One region of the Pseudoalteromonas sp. SG45-1 genome, then DNA from elsewhere that is predicted to be linked to it. Evidence: riboswitches for the same ligand, from Rfam matches in the RefSeq annotation. Region 1 holds a riboswitch; the other holds the start of a gene.
The links. Region 1 has a riboswitch for lysine ahead of lysC (lysine-sensitive aspartokinase 3). Riboswitches for the same ligand answer to the same signal wherever they lie in the genome.
Positions count from the first base shown of each region.

Region 2: another riboswitch for lysine. It lies ahead of dapA (4-hydroxy-tetrahydrodipicolinate synthase); the one in region 1 lies ahead of lysC (lysine-sensitive aspartokinase 3).

Region 1 covers NZ_JACJEP010000034.1:5,377-13,272, reverse strand. Annotated here, with positions in the region: gene H5117_RS18750 (NAD(P)-dependent oxidoreductase) at 1-504, opposite strand, end outside; gene H5117_RS18745 (glutathione peroxidase) at 626-1,186, shown strand; gene H5117_RS18740 (2-hydroxyacid dehydrogenase) at 1,275-2,255, shown strand; gene H5117_RS18735 (sodium-dependent transporter) at 2,343-3,665, opposite strand; gene H5117_RS18730 (4'-phosphopantetheinyl transferase superfamily protein) at 3,807-4,574, shown strand; gene lysC (lysine-sensitive aspartokinase 3) at 4,612-6,003, opposite strand; lysine riboswitch at 6,079-6,251, opposite strand; gene nhaD (sodium:proton antiporter NhaD) at 6,353-7,600, opposite strand; gene H5117_RS18715 (hypothetical protein) at 7,823-7,896, shown strand, end outside.
Region 2 covers NZ_JACJEP010000009.1:53,485-61,380, reverse strand. Annotated here, with positions in the region: gene acnB (bifunctional aconitate hydratase 2/2-methylisocitrate dehydratase) at 1-2,018, opposite strand, end outside; gene H5117_RS09875 (OmpA family protein) at 2,311-3,372, opposite strand; gene H5117_RS09870 (YdiU family protein) at 3,763-5,172, opposite strand; gene H5117_RS09865 (DNA-3-methyladenine glycosylase I) at 5,181-5,879, opposite strand; lysine riboswitch at 6,071-6,271, shown strand; gene dapA (4-hydroxy-tetrahydrodipicolinate synthase) at 6,462-7,346, shown strand; gene H5117_RS09855 (2,3,4,5-tetrahydropyridine-2,6-dicarboxylate N-succinyltransferase) at 7,362-7,896, shown strand, end outside.

The DNA of each region.
Region 1 (7,896 bases):
CGAGCCAACGCCGCCTAGTAATTGGCTAAAACGACTAAACGCCGCCATAACTGGCTGCACTTTAGCAAATACAGCTTCACTACCACCCGCCATAACCGTTAATACGCCGTTTTCGGCGCCAGCTTGTCCGCCCGATACAGGCGCATCTATAAAGTCGATATTTTGCAGAGCCGCTTTTGCAGCCACTTCACGTGCTACTTCGGCAGAAGTTGTGGTGTGATCAACCAAAACAGTGTGCGGTAACATGCCCGCTAACACGCCGTCGTCGCCATACACTACTGAGCGTAAATCGTCATCATTCCCAACACACATAAATACAATATCGGCATTGCTGGCAGCTTCGCGCGGGGTTGATGCAAAGCTTCCTGAATGTTCTGCAGTCCACGTTTGAGCTTTAGCTTGAGTGCGGTTATAAACGCATACGCTGTGCCCTGCTTTTGCTAAGTGCCCCGCCATTGGGTAACCCATTACGCCTAAACCTATAAATGCGACTTTCATTGACATAAAAATGACCTATTTAACTGATAACTTAGAAACTAGACCTCGATTATGTCAACCGGTCGATAAAAAAGCGAATGAAAGTCTTTATAAAATTTCCTTAACGGGAAAGGTAAGTAGGTAACCTATGGACAGTATTTATCAATTTAATGCACCACTTTATAACAGCGAAAATTTTCCTCTTAGCCAGTTACAGGGCAAAACCGTCCTTATTGTTAATACAGCGAGTAAGTGTAATTTTTCGGTGCAATTAAACGCACTCGAAAAGCTCTACCAGCAATACAAAAGCAATGGTTTTACTGTACTAGCGTTTCCGTGTAACCAGTTTGGCCAAAATGAGCCGCTTGATAATTTAGCCATAAAAGACTTTTACCAAGATCAATTTAATATCTCGTTTGAGGTATTTGGTAAGGTAATGGTAAACGGGCCAGAAACACATCCGTTGTTTAATTATTTAAAGTCGCATACGCGGGGTATTTCGCAAAATCGTGCAATTAAGTGGAATTTCACTAAGTTTTTAATTAACTCACAAGGGCAACTTGTTGCACGCTATGCACCGCGTACTAAGCCCGAAACACTTAAACAAGTAATAGAAAGCAACTTACTGCAAGCTGCAAAGTTAAGCGCTGCAAGAGGTGGTAAAAAGGTAGCATCAAAAATACCTTTGTTTACGCCAGCTAAGGCTTAATTTAAATCAATAAAATGCGTGTTACTAAAGCACAGGTTTATAAAGTAGTTTATTGTATTGATACTTATTAAGCGTCGAGGCTATTACCATGAACATTGCTTTTTTTAGTACTCAAAAGTACGAACTGCCTTTTTTTGAACAAAGTACACGCGATCATCGTGATATAAAAATAACGTATTTTGAGCAATCCCTGAGCGAACAAACGGCTATTTTAGCAAGCGGGTTTGATGCCATATGTGTATTTGTAAACGACACCGTAAACGACACGGTTATTGAACAATTGGCAAGCCAAGGCATAAATACTATTTTACTGCGTTGTGCAGGATTTAATAATGTTGATTTACCTGCAGCAAAAGCACATAAAATTAAAGTATTACGCGTACCGGCTTACAGCCCAGAAGCAGTAGCCGAGCATTGTATTGCACTTATGCTAACACTTAGCCGTAAAACCCATAAAGCGTATAACCGCGTACGCGAAGACAATTTTGATTTAAACGGATTGCTTGGTTTTAACTTGCACAATAAAACCGTGGGTATTGTAGGTTGCGGTAAAATTGGCCTTGCGCTGTGTAACATTTTAAATGGCTTTGGCGCTAATGTATTAGTGTGCGACCCCTACGCACAACCTGGCAATTATACAATTACCGATATAGACACCTTACTTAGCCAAAGCGATGTGATTTCTTTGCATTGCCCTTTAACGGAGCAAACTCATCATTTAATAAATGACGAGGCATTTAGCAAAATGAAAACCGGCGTTATGCTTATTAACACCTCTCGTGGTGCATTACTTGATAGTAGCGCATGTATTAGTGCGCTTAAAACTAAAAAACTAGGGTATTTAGGGCTCGACGTTTACGAGCAAGAGTCGGAGCTGTTTTTTAAAAATCACAGCGACGAAATAAACCAAGACGATATATTCTCGCGCTTAGTGAGCTTTAAAAATGTTTTAGTAACGGGGCATCAGGGCTTTTTTACCCAAGAGGCACTCACCGAAATAGCAAACACAACCCTACTTAACGCGCTTGAAGTAAATGAAGGTAGGCCTCTAACTAATGAGGTTTTATAAATACCTTAGCTTTACCTAAATAATAGGCACAAAAAAGCGAAGTTAGTCTCTTCGCTTTTTTGTTTAAAAATTTACTTTAAATAGAGCTTAGCCAAACGCAACGTTTGCAAATACCAAGGTCATTAATATTGGGCAAACAAAACGAATATACTGAGCAAACCAGTAATGTACGCCTGTTGTTGCTTGGTGTAATTTATTACCACGCTGCCACATCCACCCTACTGTAATAAAGTAAAATAAACCCATAAGCGGTAATTGGTATTGAGTAAATAGCATAATTACCAAACCAAATAACCAATCAAAATTTAGTATAATGGCGCTTGCACACACAAGTACAACGGCGCTTACTGCCCACGTTGCTTTGGTGCGGCTAACGTTGTGATTTTCGACTAAAAACGCTACCGGAATTTCGGTGGTCGATATAGTTGACGTAACCGATGCGATAGACATTAATACAAAAAATAATAAACCAACTAATAAGCCAATTTCGCCCATGGTGCTAAATAGCTCAGGTAAAATAGCAAAAATAAGTTGCCCTTCGCCAATCAGTTTACCGCCACTAAATACCTCTACACCGTTGTGCTGCGCCACATAAATAGCAGGAATAATAAGTAAACCCGCTAAAAAAGCAACGCCAGTGTCAAGTAGTGCAACACCTGCGGTGAGCTTTGGTAAATTAGCATCGGGCTGTAAATACGAGCCATAAATCATCATGCAGCCTACACCTAACGAGAGCGAAAAGAACGCCTGCCCCATTGCGGCAATAATTAAATTAGGGTCGAGTATTTGGCTAAAATCAGGGATTAAATACGCAGCAAAGCCTTCGCTTGCGCCATCGAGTGTTGCAATGTAGGCAATTAAACCAACAAGCAGCACAAGTAATAGTGGCATTAAACGGCGCGACCAGGTTTCGATTCCCGATTTAACCCCTTTTAAAATAATACTGGCAGTTAAAATAAGCATAAGCGGCGTAAATACAAAATTACGCAGCACTGAGTCGCTATGTAAAAATTCGCTTGCGCCTGTGAAACCTAAAAAGGTTGTTATGGGTTCAATAGCGTACGAAAGCATCCACCCTGCCACTATTGAATAAAAACTTAGCATAACAACTGCGCCTGCAAGGCCTATGTAACCGGCTGCTGCACCTACTTTACGGCTAGTGTTTTGCCATGCATCGCCCAATGCTTTTACCGGGTTAGCTTGTGCTTTGTGACCTAAATAAAGTTCGGTATAAAGCGCAGGAAGCGCAAGTAAAAATATAACAATAAAATAAACCAGTAAAAAAGCACCGCCGCCATGGTTGGCCGCTTGCGTAGGAAAACCCCAAATATTACCCAAACCCACTGCTGCGCCAGCAGCGGCTAAAACAAAACCAAGTCGGCTTTGAAACCCATCACGCACTTGTGCCATACATCTACAAATCTGTTATTATTTTGATTATTGTGAATTAAACCATATTTCATGCCAGCTGAGTAATAAAATTGTACCCAGCCTTTATTAGTGGCACTAACCGCTCACAATATCAGCGACTTCTTTTGCTTTAGGGCTTTTATGACTGAACACTATTTTAAAAACGCCTTGAGTATTACTTCAACTCAATTGGCAAATTTGTCTTTAGCGAGTAACAGTATTTTATTATTTAATGCTAAAACACTTGAGCTTAGAGACTTTAATTTGCCCGATTGCTTAAGCCCGTTTGAATTAACTATTATAAACCGCCGTAAAAGCCCACAAGCTAAGCAAGAGTATTTAGCTACGCGGTTATTGTTAAAACACCTTATTAAAGTAACGCAGCCGCAACATACGCATGTACCCCTTAATAAAATGAGTACCGAATTTGACGAAGCAAGCTCAAAGCTGCAAATACATGTGAGTGGTGATGTTATAAATACCTGTATTTCACACTCGCATGGTTTGGTTGGGGCCGCGCTAAATTTTGATAGAAGTGAGTTTGGTTTTGATATTGAAAAAGTAAGCCTAAAGCGCCCGTTTGAAAAGCTCGCTAAGCATTTTTATCATAATGATGAAATTACACTTATCACCAAGCCCACTAATACCCAAGCCCAAGCAGATACATTTTTTAGAATTTGGACATTAAAAGAGTCACTTGCTAAAGCCACCAGCCGCCCTATTGCAAAGTTACTTAGCCCTAATGTGTTTGACGAATTACATAGTACAAAGCTGAGTGCTTGCAGTAATCACGTTACTGTAGCTGATAGCAGTGACAGCAATGTTTGTTTTGATGTGAGTGTGGTGCATAAAAAAAGCACCGACTGGCGATGCTTTTTATTAAATGACTTTATTAATCAGTTTTGTTAAGTGATTTTACTAGTTAATTTTCCTGAATAACCGTTATTTACGCGGCAAAATCATTTTCTAATAAACGACTATGAATAGACTGTACTACGTTATCTGACTCAGTTTGCTCTACTAAAAAGCACAGGTTGTGCTTACTTGCACCGTGACAAATTAATCGAATGTTAAAATCTTTTAGCACACTCATTAAGTTCATTTCGTGTTGGCGTAATTGAATCTCAGAGCCAATAAGTGCCACCAATGTTAGGTTGTTTTCTACCGAAACATGGCAAAACTCTGCAAGCTTATCTAGGCATTCTTGATCAAGCTCTGGGCGCGAGGCGTTTTGCGCGTTATCAAGCGTTATAGCCACACTGATTTCTGATGTAGTTACCAAATCTACCGATATATTGTATTCACTTAATAGTGTAAATACGCGTGCTAAAAAGCCGCTTGCTAGTAGCATTTCTGGGCTTTTAAGCGTAAGCAATATTTGGTTTTTACGTTGCGTTACTGCGCGTATACCTGGTTGCTGCGATTTTTCGCGCTCAATCCACGTACCGCCACGCTCTGGCTCGCGGCTAGAACCTACAAACACGTTAATGTGGCTACGGCTCGCTGGTAAAATAGTTGCTGGGTGTAATACTTTTGCGCCAAAGGTTGCCATTTCAGCGGCTTCGTCAAAACTTAAGCGTGCAATAGGCGTCGCTTTTGCGCACAAACGCGGGTCGGTGCTAAAAATGCCCACTACGTCGGTCCAAATATGCACACTTTTAGCGTTAATCGCTTCAGCTAGTAATGCAGCGCTGTAGTCTGAACCACCACGTCCTAGCGTTGTGGTGTGACCGTATTCGTCACTACCAATAAATCCCTGAGTTACAATTACTTGAGCGTCTAATAACGGAATTAAATGCTCTTTAGCAGCTTGCGCTGTGGCTGCAACATTGGGCGTTGCTTTACCAAATTGGCTGTCGGTTTTAAGTACCTTGCGCACATCAAAGCGATCGGCATTTAAACCTTGTAAACGCAGCACTTGAGCAAACAAATACGACGATAAACGCTCACCAAAGCTAAGTAGCTCGTCGTGTTGCTGATCGGTTGTTAGTGGTTCTTGAGCCAATGTTTGAAATGCTTTTAGGGTTTCGTTAAAGCCAACCGCTAAATCGGCATCTAGCGATAATTCATCTAAAATAGTTTGTTGAATAGCAAGCACGCCGTTTATGTGTTCTTGGCGCTCACTAGGAGTAATGCTTGATTTACACAGTGCAACTAAGTGATTAGTTACGCCGGCACTGGCGCTCACGGCAACAATACGTACGCTTTTATCTGCAACAATAATTTCGCTACAGCGACTCATCGCTTCAAAATTTGCAACACTGGTTCCGCCAAATTTGGCAACGATGTAATCTGATTTTGCGCCTGATACTGTTTGTGGCACTGATTGGGTAGTCATTTAGTCTCCTTTCGCGGTATCCAAACCGCAATAAAACAAGAAGAACTTGGCAAAGGAATGCTTGAAGATAAGTCCACTGCCAGAAGCTCTCCACCTATATTGGTGACAGTTTTGGGGATTCAGCCCCATAAACCGAAAAACAATGACGACGTACCATTATTTTCCTCGGCGAGTACTTCCCTCCTTAATGATCATCGGCTTTCGTCGCCTAACATTAAGTACCTAAGTATCGCACCTCTTCTGAATGCTTTATTAACCAGTGGCTAATAAAACAAAACCCCACTAAGTAGCGGGGCTTTGAAAGTTATCGTTTAGACGTCTAGCTGTCAAGCATTTAATAATTTATGAGTTAAATAAAACTGCCCATGTAATACGAGCCCGCATATCCAACCGTGTAACAAATTAATAAATGCAGCGATAAACGCAAGTAGCTCATAAAGGTAAGCGCTTTAACTTTACTCATGGCAATAATGCCCGCAGCCGAACCAATAATAAGCATTGAACCGCCCACACCCGTTGCATACGTAAACGACAACCAATGTTGTTGGCTCATTACTATATTGGCTTTTAATAATGCAGCGGTAAGCGGTACGTTATCGACCCCAGCTGATAATATGCCCATTAAGTAGTTTGCGTATTCTGGTGCCATTACCGTGTATAGGTCGGTAAATTTACTCAACATACCAATTTCTTTAAGTGCGCCAACAAGTAAAAGTACACCTACAAAAAACAATAATGTGTCGTATTCTATATCGCGAACAAAATCGATTATGTCTTTGTTTATGTCTTTTTTGCGCATTAAAAATTGCGCCACTAAAAACATCACTGATAAGCCAAACAAAAAGGTTAATAAAGGCGGTACGCTGTAAATTACACTCAACGTAAGTGTGCTCACTACGGTAGATAAAAATATAACAGCAATGGTTATGTCGGTTTTTTCAATGCGGGTTTTACCTGCACTAGCAAACTCAACACGCCCTTTCATACCTATAGACAGTAACGCAGCAAGCAGCATAACGCTTGCAAGTGCTGGCGCTATAAGTAGTAATAAATGAGCAATGGTTACTTTGCCATCTAAAAATATCATTAGTGTGGTTACGTCACCTGTTATTAGCGATACCCCACCTGAGTTCACTCCAAACACAATAAGCGTGGCGTATTTAACGAGCTTTTTAGGTTCAAGCTTTAACGACATAACAACCGCAAGCGATATAAGCGTCGCTGTTACGTTGTCTGAAATCGACGAAAACAAAAACGCAAAACCACCCACCAAAAACATGAGCTTTTTTTCGCTAATACTTTTTGGCATAACACGGTGCACAATATTTTCTATAAACCCCTTTGAATTTAAATACGCGACAAAGGTCATTGCAGCCATTAAAAATAGCCATAATGAGGCAATTTCTAAAATATTTTCGTTTAAAAGATGCTGAATCGTATCGGGGCTTTGCCCGTGTAGGGGGTATATAAAAAGAAGAATCCAGCAAAGCGTACCAAAAAACAGCGTGGTTTTAGCTTTATTTACATGGATTATATCTTCTATAACGATCAGTAAAAATGCAATCGCTATCAGGGTTAGAATAATCGAGGAAACCATGGTAGTTAAACAACCTTTGATATAGTTTTAAAGAACACACAAATAACATTCCATTTCATGTGCCTATTTTCGGCGCGAATTTTAGCACTGCCTCTATGCAAAAACTATTATTAAATGGTCTTAAAAACGAATACTATATACAGACAAGGTTAATTAAAAATACGTAATAATGAGTCTTCTAAAAGAACTCAATAATAAAATACTAGGATGTTGTAACCCCTTATGATCCCAGCTAAAAAGCTGCTAAACACCATAACCGAACATTGGGGTGTATTAGAGCTATTATTTAAACGTTT
Region 2 (7,896 bases), on a different contig from region 1:
TCGATTTCAAGTACATGTTTGTACTCTGCATCAGCGTCAGCTTCCATTAGTTCTGGGTTAGCTAACCAATCTTGCATTGCAGTAATACGACGCTCAATAGTACGTACATCGCCGTAACCTTCAGAGATCATCCATTTAAGCATAACAATGTTTGATTCTAGGTATTCTGCGATAGACTCTTTAGAAAGTTTAACCGCACAACCTGCTGCAGAACGCTCTGCAGATGCATCTGATAGTTCGAACGCTTGCTCAACAGTTAGGTGTTCAACGCCTTCAATTTCTAGTACACGACCAGAGAATTCGTTAATTTTACCTTTTTTCTCAACTGTTAATAAACCTTCTTTAATACCGAAGTAAGGGATTGCATGTACAAGGTCACGTAAAGTGATACCTGGTTGCATTTCACCTTTAAAGCGAACCAAAATTGACTCAGGCATATCAAGAGGCATAACACCTGTAGCTGCTGCGAATGCTACTGCACCCGAACCTGCTGGGAATGAAATACCTAATGGGAAACGTGTATGTGAATCACCACCAGTACCTACAGTATCTGGTAATAACATACGGTTTAACCATGAGTGAATTACACCATCACCTGGGCGAAGTGACACACCGCCACGGTTCATGATGAAATCAGGAAGCGTATGGTGAGTGTTTACATCGATTGGTTTAGGGTAAGCCGACGTATGACAGAAAGACTGCATTGTTAAATCTGCAGAAAAACCTAAACATGCTAAGTCTTTAAGTTCGTCACGTGTCATAGGACCTGTTGTATCTTGCGAGCCAACAGTTGTCATTTTAGGTTCACAGTATTGGCCTGGGCGAATACCTGGAACGTTACACGCTTTACCAACCATTTTTTGCGCTAGTGTGAAGCCTTTTTCAGACACTTCTGTCACTGTTGGTACTTTAAATACATCAGTTGGACCTAGGCCAAGTGATGTACGTGCTTTATCAGTTAAACCACGACCAATGATAAGTGGTATACGACCACCAGCACGAACTTCATCTAAAATTACATCAGATTTAAGTTCAAAAGTTGAGATTACTTTGTCAGTACCGTGGCTCTTAACAACACCTTCGTACGGGTAAATATCGATTTGCTCACCCATGTTAAGCTCATCAACATTTAATTCGATTGGTAATGCACCTGAATCTTCCATTGTATTGAAGAAGATTGGAGCAATTTTATTACCTAGACATACACCGCCAACACGCTTATTTGGTACGAATGGGATATCATCGCCCATGAACCAAAGTACAGAGTTAGTTGCAGACTTACGAGAAGAACCAGTACCAACAACATCACCTACATATGCAAGTGGTAAGCCTTTAGTTTTTAATTCTTCAAGCTGAGAGATTGGACCTACTTCGCCTGGCTTGTCTGGTGTAATTCCATCACGTTCAATTTTTAGCATTGCTAAAGCATGAAGTGGGATATCTGGACGAGACCATGCATCTGGTGCTGGTGATAAGTCATCAGTATTTGTCTCGCCAGTTACTTTAAATACAGTAACTGAGATCTTTTCAGCAACAGCTGGCTTATTAGTAAACCATTCTGCATTTGCCCAAGACTCAATAATTTGCTTAGCGAATGTATTACCCGCTTTTGCTTTTTCTTCAACATCGTAGAACGCATCAAACATAAGTAATGTATTTGAAAGGCCTTTAACTACGATTGGTGCAAGTGTTTCGTCATCAAGTAGGTCAATCATTGGCGCGATATTGTAACCGCCCAGCATTGTACCTAATAATTCTGCCGCTTTTTCTTTAGAAACAAGTGGAGAATTAGCTTCACCTTTAGCTACAGCTGCTAAAAATCCCGCTTTAATATAAGCAGCATCATCAACACCAGCTGGTATACGCTGAATGAACAAATCTAAAATGAATTCTTCTTCACCTGCAGGTGGGTTTTTTATTAATTCAATAAGATCAGCAGTTTGCTGAGCATCTAATGGCGCTGGTACGATACCTAACGCGGCACGTTCTTCTACGTGTTTACGATATTCTTGTAGCACAATATTGCCCTCTTGGTGACGTGAAAGTATCCGGTAGCGCTTTGGGCGCAAATAAGTTACCCAATACTTATAGTATTCTAACGCGTAATTATAAAGCTTTTATGGATAGATGAAAATCCATCCAGTTGCGCAACTGATTATACCGATTATAAATACTATGAATAGTGGTTGTGGTAAAAACTATTTTCATGAATACTTATTAAGTAAGAATCATTACCATTAACTAATATTAATTTATTACAGGCATAAAAAAACCCAGCACTTGGCTGGGTTTTTATTACAAACTACTTAATTAACGTAAAACTTTAACGTTTTTGATAGTTTTGATATGCGCTTCTACACGACGGTTTTCTGCGTTTGCAGCTTTAGTGTTTGCATCATTTTTAAGACGCTCTTCACCTAAACCAACTGTAGTAATACGGTCTTCAGCAATACCATCAGCAACAAGTTGCTTAGCTACAGCATCAGCACGTTTTTTAGATAACCATTTGTTGTAAGTTGCTTTACCTACAGCAGAAGTGTGACCTTCTAATAGTACTGTTGTATCTGGGTACTCTTTTAAGAATGCAGATACTTTTTCAATATCATTTAAGTATTGAGTAGATACTGCTGAAGCATTGTTAGGGAAAGTCACTAATAAGCTTACTGTTACTTCTTTATCTTCATATAAAGTACAACCAGTACCATCTACAGCATCAGTCATAGGTGTGTTAGCACACTTATCATCTGCATCAGGAATGTTATCGTTATCGCTGTCTACAGGAGCTACAGCTACTTCAACTACTTTAGGCTCTGGAGCTGGTTTTACTGGCTCTACAGGAGCAGAGTTTTGGCCAAATAAGTAGTTAATACCAATTTTAGCACCAACATCTGTGTAACCACGGTCAAGACCTTGGTATACAGCTGTTTCGGCATTTACAAATAAGCCATCTGTAATGAAATGTTGGTAACCAACACCTGCATTTAAGAATGTGTTGTCATCAACTACGTCAATTTCTTTAATACCGAAAAGACCATAGAAAGGACCGCCGTCTAAATGGTAAAGAGCATCAATACCGTAACGCTCGCCATCAATATTGTTACGGTTGCCAGCAACTTTATCAAAAGCATTAAAATCCATGTCTGCATATTCAAGACGTGCGCTCCAGTAATCACTGAAACGGTAACCAGCTTCAACACCCCAGCCAGTTGATTCGTTTACGTCAAGACCGGCTTGGTCACGCATGTTTTTCCAAGATGCGTCATAGTAGTCGCCAAATGCGCCAATGTAGAAACCTTCTTCTTTATCAGCAGCGAATGTAGATGCGCTAGTTGCAGCCAACGCGATTGCAATTGTAAGTGATTTTAATTTCATTGTTTTCTTCCCATTTGAACAATTTTAAATTGTAGCTAATCGATACTAGCTCAATCAGTTTTATATAGACTAACTGAGCCTTTGTTAATCAATACTTAACGAAAAATAAAGTTTATAACTTTTTTCTATGCCTTGTCGCAACACACATCCACTTACTATAGGCGAAATTAAAACTTTATTGAAAAATAAATATAGTAGTTTATTGTAAATTAGTACTTAGCAAGGAATGTAAGAGCAATTAAATTAAATGCACTTATAAATGCAAAGAAATATTGCTTGGTTTTAATTGTGCGCATAATACCACCAGAATTAGCATTCCCCTAGGTATATGCGCATGTTTGATTAAAAAATGACTCTTTTTAATCATGCGGTTATATTTAAAGTTAAGTATTAAGTACCACAAAAAGTCTGGTAGTCATTATCATTCGTCGGTGGAGAGCAAAATTCTGATAACTCTTCACTGTTAGAATATGGATTGCTGGCTATTTTTATAAAGCGCTGTAGCAACTCGCTGGATCCTGTAGCGTTATATTGTGCAATTATTTCTTCGATCACATGATTACGCGGTATTACACGAGGATTTGCCGCTCTCATTACTTCATAACTATTATCGTCAGTTAAACTTACCCACTTAGCTCTCCATTCAATTAGCGACTCAGGTACGCTTTTTTCTCCTTTTAAGGATTCAGTAAGCGCATCAAAGGCATTGGTGTAGTCGAGCTGATTATCTTTTAATAGCGTTAACAACTCTGCTATTAACTCGCCACTACTATCGCTAGATTCATTTAAACCCAGTTTTTGTGCCCACATAGCCGTAAACTCAGTATTAAACTGCTCAGCAAAACTATTAATAAATGGCGTCATTAATGAAACCGCTTGCTCGTCATCATCGCTAATAAGCGGTATTAAACTCTCAGCTAAGCGTGCGCAGTTCCAGTTAGCTATATTAGGTTGATTACCGAATGCATAGCGGCCTTGTTTGTCTATAGAGCTAAATACGGTATCAAAATCAAAGCTATTCATCATGGCACACGGACCGTAATCAATGGTCTCTCCGCTAACTAGCGTATTATCTGTATTCATTACTCCGTGAATAAAGCCAACACGCATCCAGCTCACAACTAGCTTAACTTGGTTTTTAATCACAGCGCCTAAAAATGCTAAATATCGCTGCGAACCTGTATCGGTTATTTCTGGGTAGTGTCGCTCTATAGCTAAATCGGCTAAATTTTTAAGCCCTTCAACATCGCCTTGCGTCGCTAAATATTGAAACGAGCCAACACGAATATGACTAGTTGCTACACGCGTAACGATAGCCCCTGCTTGTGGCGGATTACGATAAACCGTTTCACCACTACCAACAACCGCTAAGCAGCGTGTGGTTTTAACTCCCAGCGCATGCATTGCCTCGCTCATTACGTATTCACGAATAGCAGGACCAAGAGCACAACGTCCATCCCCACCTCTTGAGTAAGGAGTAGCACCAGAGCCTTTTAATTGAATATCCCATAACTGGTTTTCATCATCACTAATAGCGCCCAGTAAGTGCGCTCGTCCATCACCTAAGCGTTGTGAAAAATGTCCAAATTGGTGCCCAGAGTAACCAAGTGCTACTGCAGGAATCGCCTGTTTTTCGTTACCGCTAAAAGTGCTGGCACGTAAATCAGCCGCAACGTTAATATTAAACTCTTTTGCTAAACTCTCGTTCCACAGCAATAACTGAGGAGAGGCGACACTTGCAGGGAAATCTTCTATCGCGAAGTTTTCTGCAACATCTGTGTATCTTGGCACTAATTTCATTGTAATTCCTATTGTTGCTGACTTATACCAACACGGTTGTCACCTACGCCATAAGCAACAATTAAGCTTAACTCTTGCATACTTAAGCCACTTTGCTCTTGCATTTCGTTAAAAAAAGCTTGGGCTGCATTTAGTGACTTTTTAGTTTGTAGGCCGCCGTCTATAATTTTATGGGCACGCAAATAATTCTCTACATCGCGTGATAGTAAAAATGTATCTTTACCAAGTGCTCGCAGCGCATAAGGCCCTGTATTTCCGCCTAAACGCGAACCATGCTTTTTTAAATATGCCCACAAACCAATAATATCGTCTGTCGGCCAATTAGCGATAAACTGGCTAAAACTGCCATGTTCCCCTGCTATTTCGTGGATCATGTAAGCATTTTCGGTAATTGTTTTTACTTTTTTATAGTTACGAACAATGCGCTCATCCGTTGCTTTTTGTTCCAGCATATCTGGTGGCATCATTAATAACTTATCAACGCTAAAATCCCAAAAAACCTCTCTAAAGCCTGCCCACTTATTATTTATGACTGACCAATAAAAGCCGCTTTGAAATACTTTTCGAGTAAATTCTTCAAGCCAATCGTCGTCACTTAACGTGCTTAGTTGTTTTTTAGATAGCGGTTTTGCAAGTAATAACTTAAGCATTTTTTCAGAGCCTTTTCGCTCTACCGCTCGCTTATAAATATCGCTAAATTTTTCCATACTAATTAAATACCTCACTACTTATATTGCTAGTGTACGAGAAAAGCACCTAATACGTAACCACCCCTCTTTTCGATGAATTAATCTGTATTTAGTCGCTTGACACCTAGACGGCTAAAATGCTTTAATCGCCGTAATTACCCTATTTAAATTGCACAGGTTTGTAAGTTTTACCCTACAAACAGGTGCAAAGGGCTAGAAGAGGTGCGTTATTCAGGTAGCGTATGTTAGGAGCGCAAACTCCAGTAAGCATACGTGAGGGGAATTAACGCCGAGAAGTAACCACTTTTGCGAGGTGTTTATTTCGGGCGACTAGGTTGAACCCTAGCGACTGTCACCAATAGCTGCTTATAAAAAGCAGCTTGTTAGTTTGGTGGAGAGCTTCTGGTCTTAAATATTAAGGCCGTGCGCCCTATTATTTTAAGCCCATTCGCTCTTCGAATTATTAGTTCGAACGACGTTAATGCGGCTCCTTCCATAAAGCTTTTTAACTCTTCGAATAATACCAATTGCATTAAATTAGTTATCGCTAAAATGATCACGTTTTTAATAAAATTGGTACAAATTATAAGTTCGTGAGAGATGATCAACAACTTCAATTTAAACGACTACTCACTGTGGACCGCGCTCGTAACGCCATTTGATCAACACGGCGATGTTGACTACAACACGTTAACTAAGTTGGTTAGCGATCAAGAAGCGGCACATAACGGTATTTTGCTACTTGGCAGTACGGGCGAAGGTTTAGCACTAACGCTAAAAGAGCAACAAGCCATTGTTGAGCACGTATGCCAGCTAAAACCAACAGTACCACTCATGGTAGCTGTGGGCGGTAGTAACTTAAAGCAACAAATTGAGTGGGTTAACTACTGTAATACACTCCCAATTCATAGCTTTTTACTTGGCTCACCGCTTTATGCAAAGCCTGGCGCTGTAGGTCAAACTCATTGGTTTGAAAGCCTACTAAATGCAAGCGCTCACCCATGTATGCTTTATAACGTACCAGGTCGAAGCGCTGTTAGCATCCCAGCGGCAACAATTCAAAACTTACAAAACAATAAAAATTTATGGGCGTTAAAAGAAGCGAGCGGCAGTATTGCTCAGTTTGAAGCTTACCGCCAAGCGGCGCCTAATTTAGCTATTTTTAGTGGCGACGATGCGCTAATGCCTTATTTTGCTCAAGCTGGCGCAAAAGGTTTGGTGTCGGTAGCTGCAAACGCATGGCCTGAACAAACTCACGAGTTTGTTAAGCGCAGTTTAAGTGGTCAACACCCTAATTTATTTGCCCAGTGGTCAAGCGCTATTAATAGCCTGTTTGCTGTCGCAAACCCTATTCCCGTAAAGGTACTGATGCATTTGCAAGGCCGCTTAAGCAGCCCGCAACTTCGTCCACCTTTAACACATCTTGAGTTAACTCAAACCGATTGCATCACAACTGCAAACAACACCATTTTATCTTGGCATTAAATACAGGTTTTTATAATGAGCTGGTTAGAACTATTAAATAATTTAGAATCGGGCGCAGTACGCGCAGCATCACAAAACGAAAGCGGCCAATGGCAAGCTAACGTAGAAGTAAAGCAAGGCATTTTAGAAGCCTTTAAAAATGGCACTAATACTGAGTTTGCAGGCGGCTTTGTTGATAAACATAACCTAGCTCCGCAAGAATTTAGTACTGATGATGGCGTTCGTATGGTACCAGGTGGCTCAAGTGTTCGCCGTGGTGCTTATGTTGCTAAAGGCACGATTATTATGCCACCAGCGTATGTAAACATTGGTGCATATATCGACGAAGGCACAATGGTAGATAGCCACGCATTGGTGGGTTCTTGTGCACAAGTAGGTAAAAACGTACATTTAAGCGCTGCAGTTCAGCTTGGTGGTGTGCTTGAGCCAATTGGTGCAAGCCCAGTAGTGGTTGAAGATGACGCATTTATTGGTGCAGGCTGTGTTATTGTTGAAGGCGTAGTCATTAAAAAAGGCGCAGTACTTGCCCCTGGCGTGCGTTTATCAGCAA